Regions from separate parts of the Vibrio sp. 704 genome, predicted to be linked through region 2. Evidence: predicted binding sites of a transcription regulator. Region 2 holds the regulator's gene; the other holds the start of a gene.
What was found. The regulator CRP, encoded in region 2, controls carbon source genes, mostly activating them, when cyclic AMP is high. The targets are predictions, from matches to a motif close to TGTGANNNNNNTCACA.
Positions count from the first base shown of each region.

Region 1: deoD (purine-nucleoside phosphorylase) is a predicted target of CRP. The motif match lies at 2,014-2,029, and genes of this name have one in related genera.

Region 1 is NZ_JAWOUH010000002.1:47,182-50,399, reverse strand. It holds gene R7R24_RS04130 (hypothetical protein) at 1-1,114, opposite strand, end outside; gene deoD (purine-nucleoside phosphorylase) at 1,185-1,895, opposite strand; gene R7R24_RS04120 (YbgA family protein) at 2,294-3,218, shown strand, end outside.
Region 2 is NZ_JAWOUH010000029.1:29,668-32,885, forward strand. It holds gene astD (succinylglutamate-semialdehyde dehydrogenase) at 1-276, shown strand, start outside; gene R7R24_RS22900 (DUF1338 domain-containing protein) at 525-1,316, shown strand; gene crp (cAMP-activated global transcriptional regulator CRP) at 1,453-2,085, opposite strand; gene R7R24_RS22910 (phosphoribulokinase) at 2,326-3,195, opposite strand.

The DNA of each region.
Region 1 (3,218 bases), on a different contig from region 2:
AGGGAGTGCTCATGTCCCAACTAGCGTCCTCTTCTACATACATCAAGTCGACACTTTTCTCTTTAATACGAGGTAAACAAACGCTCAATGCAGCTGAACGTAGTAGGGGATCTTGAGGCATGTATAGAGATACACGTTTGTTTGGGCAGCACATATCAAGTACGTGCAAATAGTGTGCATACGAGGTGTATGGCGGACGGACTAATGCCCCTTTTGAAGGGTAATGAAATACAGATAGATTACCAAGAGGGTCTTCTACGTTACCGCGAGCCAAAATTGTTTGGTATTTTTGGTCAATTCGCTCTCTGAGGTGATGAGAAGGTTCCGCAAGCGGCTCACTTGCTTCCGCTACGTACTCCTGGGAAACAAAACGAGACACCTCATCGTAAGGATTATGATCGAGAGTTGCGATTGGCTCTTCATCAGCGGAATAATTGACGTGCTGGCAAAGAATATAGCCAGAATGCGCTTCGCCAGAAACAATCCAATACACACCATTATTGCTGTTCGGTTGCAATGCAATATAGTTTGAGGCCAATTCATAATGCGTTGCGTGGTTTACCCAGCGCGCATCAATGGTTGCCAGCTTGCGGCGGCAGCGGCTAGCTATATGGTCAACATGATCGTAAAAGGTTTTTGGGTTAATACTAAGCTTGCGGCAGATTTCTCGTACGGAATATCCCGTAAACAATAAACCCATCAAGTTCTCTTGAAATTGAAGCTTCTTGTTGGCACCAGACCACTTGTCGACAAAGGTACTTTGACACACTTTACAGCGGTAACGTTGGCGATCGCCACTGTAACCGAAAGCGTGATAGAGGTGTTTGTGAGTGTGGACAGAAAGTCCAAAGTTGTCGCAATCATCATTACGGCAAGCAGGCAACCCGTCACTGTGGACGTGCCGCAGGCGATGAAGTTCGTTCACGACATCGCGATTATTAAGTAAGGGGGGGAAAGCTCCACATTCACGGCATACCATCGCCGGACGCTTAGGGTTCGCATGTTGCAGAACGTAACGCTTTGCATCACTCAATCCAAAGTTGTCACACGCCAATGTTTTACAAAAGTTGAGTTGTAACCCATCTGCGTCTTTTGGCAGTTCGCCGTTAGACACAATCGCCCCCTCGGGATAATTCGGGCAGCCAGCATAACTCTGGCTGCAAATTATTACTTACTATTTGCTCTTAGATGTTGATTGCAGTTTCTAGTGCAACTTTCATCATGTCGTTGAACGACTTCTGACGCTCTTCTGAGCTTAGTTTTTCACCACGGATGATGTGGTCAGAAACTGTCAGGATAGTCAGTGCTTTCGCGCCTAGGTCAGCTGCTACGCCGTAGATACCAGCCGCTTCCATGTCTACACCTAGGATGCCTAGTTTTTCCATCTTCTCGAAGATGTCTGCTTCTGGTGTGTAGAACAGGTCAGCAGAGAATACGTTACCTACTTTTACAGGCACTTCCTGAGCGCGCGCTTGGTTAACTGCTTCTTCTAGAAGACCGTAATCAGCGATTGCTGCGAAATCGTGGTTGTTGAAACGGATACGGTTAACTTTAGAGTCTGTAGAAGCACCCATACCGATAACAACGTCCATTAGTTTCACGTCGTCACGTACTGCACCACAGCTACCCACACGGATAACGTTTTTCACGCCGTATTCAGCGATTAGCTCGTGTACGTAGATACAGCAAGACGGGATACCCATGCCGTGGCCCATTACAGAAACTTTTTTGCCTTTGTAAGTGCCAGTAAAGCCGAACATGTTGCGAACGTCACAAACTTGTTTCACATCTTCTAGGAACGTTTCAGCGATGTATTTAGCGCGCAACGGGTCGCCTGGCATTAGAACGGTTTCAGCGAAATCACCTGGTTGTGCGTTAATGTGTGGGGTTGCCATAAGTGCTCTCCAAAGTTTTGTTTTGATAAAACGCCTCTATTATAGAACGCTATTACCAATTCTGTTGAACTTGTTCGTTTTCGTTGAGGCAATAATATCGGGACGTACAGTGGCCCCTTGAGAGCTTAGTCACAAAAACCACGCATTTAGAAACTGTAACTACTATTGATAACCAAATCTGTTGAAATCAAAAGAGCAATCGATTTGCTTTTGAGCAGTTTGTCGATTGCGCGCACAAATTCTTTGTTTTTGGGCCAAACTTTTTTCTGACAGCTGGTTGATCGAAATACTTTCGAGTGAAGTAAAACGATTAAATTGTACAACTTATTTTCTTGTACAATCTTGAAAGGCTTGCTATAAGTTATACAACAAAACTTTTTGTATAGGGATGCGTCATCATGGAATCTTCGATCAAAGTAGGTATCAGTTCGTGTGTTTTGGGTGAACGAGTGCGTTTTGACTCTGGTCATAAGGTGAGCAACTTTGTGACTAAAGAGCTTAGCCCGTATTTTGACTTTATTTCGGTATGCCCTGAAGTCGGCGTAGGTATGCCAGTACCCCGTCCAACCATTCGTCTTGTTTCTAATGAAGAGCGTGTTGCATTGGTTGAAACCAAAAATCCAGAAAATGATCATACCGACAATATGCTCACTTACTCGGCCAATAAAGTAGATGAACTTCAAAGCGAGCAGCTTTGTGGTTACATCGTTTGTGCCAAGTCACCAACTTGTGGCATGGAGCGAGTCAAGGTTTACAGCAAGAACAGTGCTGCGAAAGAAGGTGTTGGCTTGTATACGCAAACATTGATGCAAAAAATGCCTTGGTTGCCTGTTGAAGAGGATGGCAGACTTAACGACCCTGTATTGAAAGAAAATTTTATTACTCGAGTATTTTGTCTAAATGACTTTTACGACTCGATGGATGGTGAGCCTACTCGTGGCAAAATCATCGACTTTCATTCGCGCTACAAACTGACGTTAATGGCACACCACCCAGAGTCATACCGCTCCCTTGGCCGCTTAGTTGCCGATGTCGCTAATTATGAAATTGAAGACTTTTACCAAGAGTATCGTTTAGGACTTATGAAGGCGTTAACGAATCGGGCTAGCCGCAAAAACAACACAAATGTGTTGATGCATTTACAAGGGTACTTCAAACGCTCACTAACTAAAGAAGAAAAAGAAGAGTTAGCGACAGTGATTCACGACTACCGTATCGGAATGCTGCCTCTGCTAGCACCACTTACATTGATTAAGCATTACTTAAATACTTACCCAGACGAATATTTAGCAAAACAGAAGTTTTTAGAACCGTATCCGCAGG
Region 2 (3,218 bases):
GCAAACGATACGCGCTTTGGCTTATCTGCTGGTTTGGTTTCAACCGACGACCAAGAATGGGAATACTTCGTTGACCACATTCGTGCAGGTATCGTGAACCGTAACCGCCAGCTCACTGGTGCAAGCGGTGATGCGCCATTTGGTGGTCCGGGGGCGTCGGGTAACTTGCGCCCAAGCGCTTACTACGCAGCAGATTACTGTGCGTACCCAATGGCATCAATGGAAGGTCAAGAGACTGTCTTGCCTGCAACATTGAGTCCAGGTGTAGCGCTATAAGTTTTAATAATAGAGTCGCAACTATGCATTGCGGCTCACCTTGCCGGCGCATCATTTAGGTATGGGTTGTAGTGATCGTTGGCAGAACACGAAAAGTGAGCAAAGACTCGGAAAAGCGTGTTGACTGACTGGCATTTACCGTCACAGGTTGATGGTTGCTCGTTCATTATTCTGGACAACTTTTGTTGTGAACGAGCAGCCAACTTCCGCTTACCTTTAAACTCTACATCTCGTAACAAGGAGTCGTTATGACGCCCGATGTGTTATTTGAATCGCTATGGCAAGATTACATTCAACGTCTTTGCCCTTCGGCGGCTAAAGTGCATCAGCTGCTTCAAGAAGATGAGCCTCTGATTAATGATCATATAGCTTTACGTACCTTCAATATCGCGCCTCTTGGTATTGAAACTCTAGCTAAGCCATTTGTAGCTATTGGTTACAAGGCGTGTGGTGATTACGTTTTCGAAAGCAAAAAGCTGATTGCTAAGCACTATGAGCACCCAGATCCGAAGCAACCTAAAGTATTTATTAGTGAGCTAAAAGTTGAAGAGTGCTCGCCTGAGCTACAAGAGATTGTGAAAAATTTGGTGGCACAAGTCGATGCTGACAAGCTGAACGATAGCGCATTCTTACATGGTGGACGCTTGTGGGATTTAAGCTTTGCTGATTACCAAACGTTGGCTAAAGAAAGTGAGTACGCATCTTGGCTTGCGGCGCATGGTTACGGAGCAAACCACTTCACGGTGAGCGTTAACCAACTCAATGAATATGAAGAAGTGAAGCAGGTAAACGATCATCTGCGTACCGCTGGGTTTACCATTAATGAAAATGGTGGTGAAGTGAAGGGCACTCCTGAGGTGTTGCTAGAGCAGTCATCGACCATGGCAGATAAAGTAGCGGTTCGTTTTAGCGAAGGCACTGAAATTATCCCTGGCGGGTTTTATGAATTTGCTAAGCGCTATCCGATGGAAAATGGTGATTTGTACCCAGGTTTCGTGGCCGCTTCAGCTGACAAAATCTTTGAAAGTACGAATGGCTAAGTTTTAGGGTTAACCTGTTAAGCTTACTCATTAGTGTTCGCTGCACCCTATCTCATTTGGTCATGAGTAAATAAAAAGCCACCAATGTTGCCATTGGTGGCTTTTATAATTTTGTTCGTGTCACTCTAGTTCGAGATTAACGAGTACCGTAAACCACGATGGTTTTACCGTGAGCAGAGATTAGGTTCTGCTCTTCTAGCATCTTCAAGATACGACCCACTGTCTCACGAGAACAGCCAACAATTTGACCGATTTCTTGACGAGTGATCTTGATTTGCATGCCGTCTGGGTGAGTCATTGCGTCTGGTTGTTTTGCAAGGTTCAGAAGCGTCTGAGCGATACGACCAGTTACGTCTAGGAACGCCAGGTCACCTACTTTTTGGCTAGTTACTTGAAGACGACGAGCCATCTGCGCAGAAAGGCGCATTAGGATGTCTGGGTTTACTTGGATAAGCTGACGGAACTTCTTGAAAGAAATTTCAGCAACTTCACAAGGAGATTTAGCACGAACCCAAGCTGTGCGCTCTTGGTCTTCCTCGAATAGACCAAGTTCACCAATAAAGTCTCCTTGGTTTAGGTAAGAAAGGATCATCTCCTTACCTTCTTCGTCTTTGATAAGAACCGCAACAGAACCTTTAACGATGTAGTACAAAGTTTCTGCCTTTTCGCCCGCGTGAATTAGCGTGCTCTTTGAAGGGTACTTATGAATATGACAGTGTGAAAGAAACCACTCTAATGTTGGGTCGGTTTGAGGTTTACCTAGAACCATAATATCTCACTTCCTCTGCAGGGTACGCTTGCGCTATCCATATTTTAGCTAAGCCTGAATTAGGCCTACTAGAATAAGAGCACTTTTTATATGCTGCAAGCTCTCTTGTGTTTCGGTAAGAAATAGTATCCTTTTTCGAAAACGATTTCTTGATTTTAATCGTGCCATGATTGAGATTTTGTAAGCAAAACTGTGCACATGATCACGGTATGAAAAGTAAACATCTTCGCAGGCAGGTTTTTAGCCAATTTTCCCTGTTTCGATGAGCTGTTGTAGGATAGGCCGAACTATGAGCTCCATTGCAAAGCTCATCTTACCGCCGGGTACGACAATCGTGTTGTGGCGTGACATGAATGAGCCATCAATCATGGCCAGCAGATATGGGAAGTCGACATTCTTGATACCGCGTAGGCGAATCACTACAAAACTCTCATCCAAACTAGGGATGCCTTTTGCATTAAGTGGGTTGGAAGTATCAACGGTCGGTACGCGCTGGAAGTTGATGTGAGTACGAGAAAACTGCGGAGTGATATAGTTGAGGTAATCGTCCATGGATCGCACGATTGAGTCCATTACCGCTTCACGCGAATGGCCGCGATCGCGAGTGTCACGTACGAATTTTTGTATCCACTCTAAGTTCACAATCGGCACCATGCCGATTAAGAAATCCACATGTTGAGCAACATTAACATCGCCATCGACCACGCCACCATGTAACCCTTCATAAAACAGCACGTCGCTGTTTTCGGGTAAGTCTTGCCACGGTGTAAACGTGCCTGGCATTTGATTGTAGGGAACCGCTTCGTCAAACGTGTGCAGATAACGGCGCACGCTGCCAGTACCATCATGCCCGAACTTACGGAAAAACTCTTCTAATCCCGGGAAGTCATTAGCTTGTGGGCCAAAATAGCTAATGTGTCGACCTTGCTCGCGGGCTTTGCGAATTTCGATGTCCATTTCTGGGCGAGTAAAGCGATGGAAGCTATCGCCTTCAACCCATGCGGGTTTAACGTTCATCATATTGAACATTTTACGGAAGGCTTCAGATGTAGTGGTCGTGCCGGCACCGGACGAACCAGTAACCGCAATAATTGGGTGTTTCGCTGACATGACAAACCTTGTCGAAAATTACT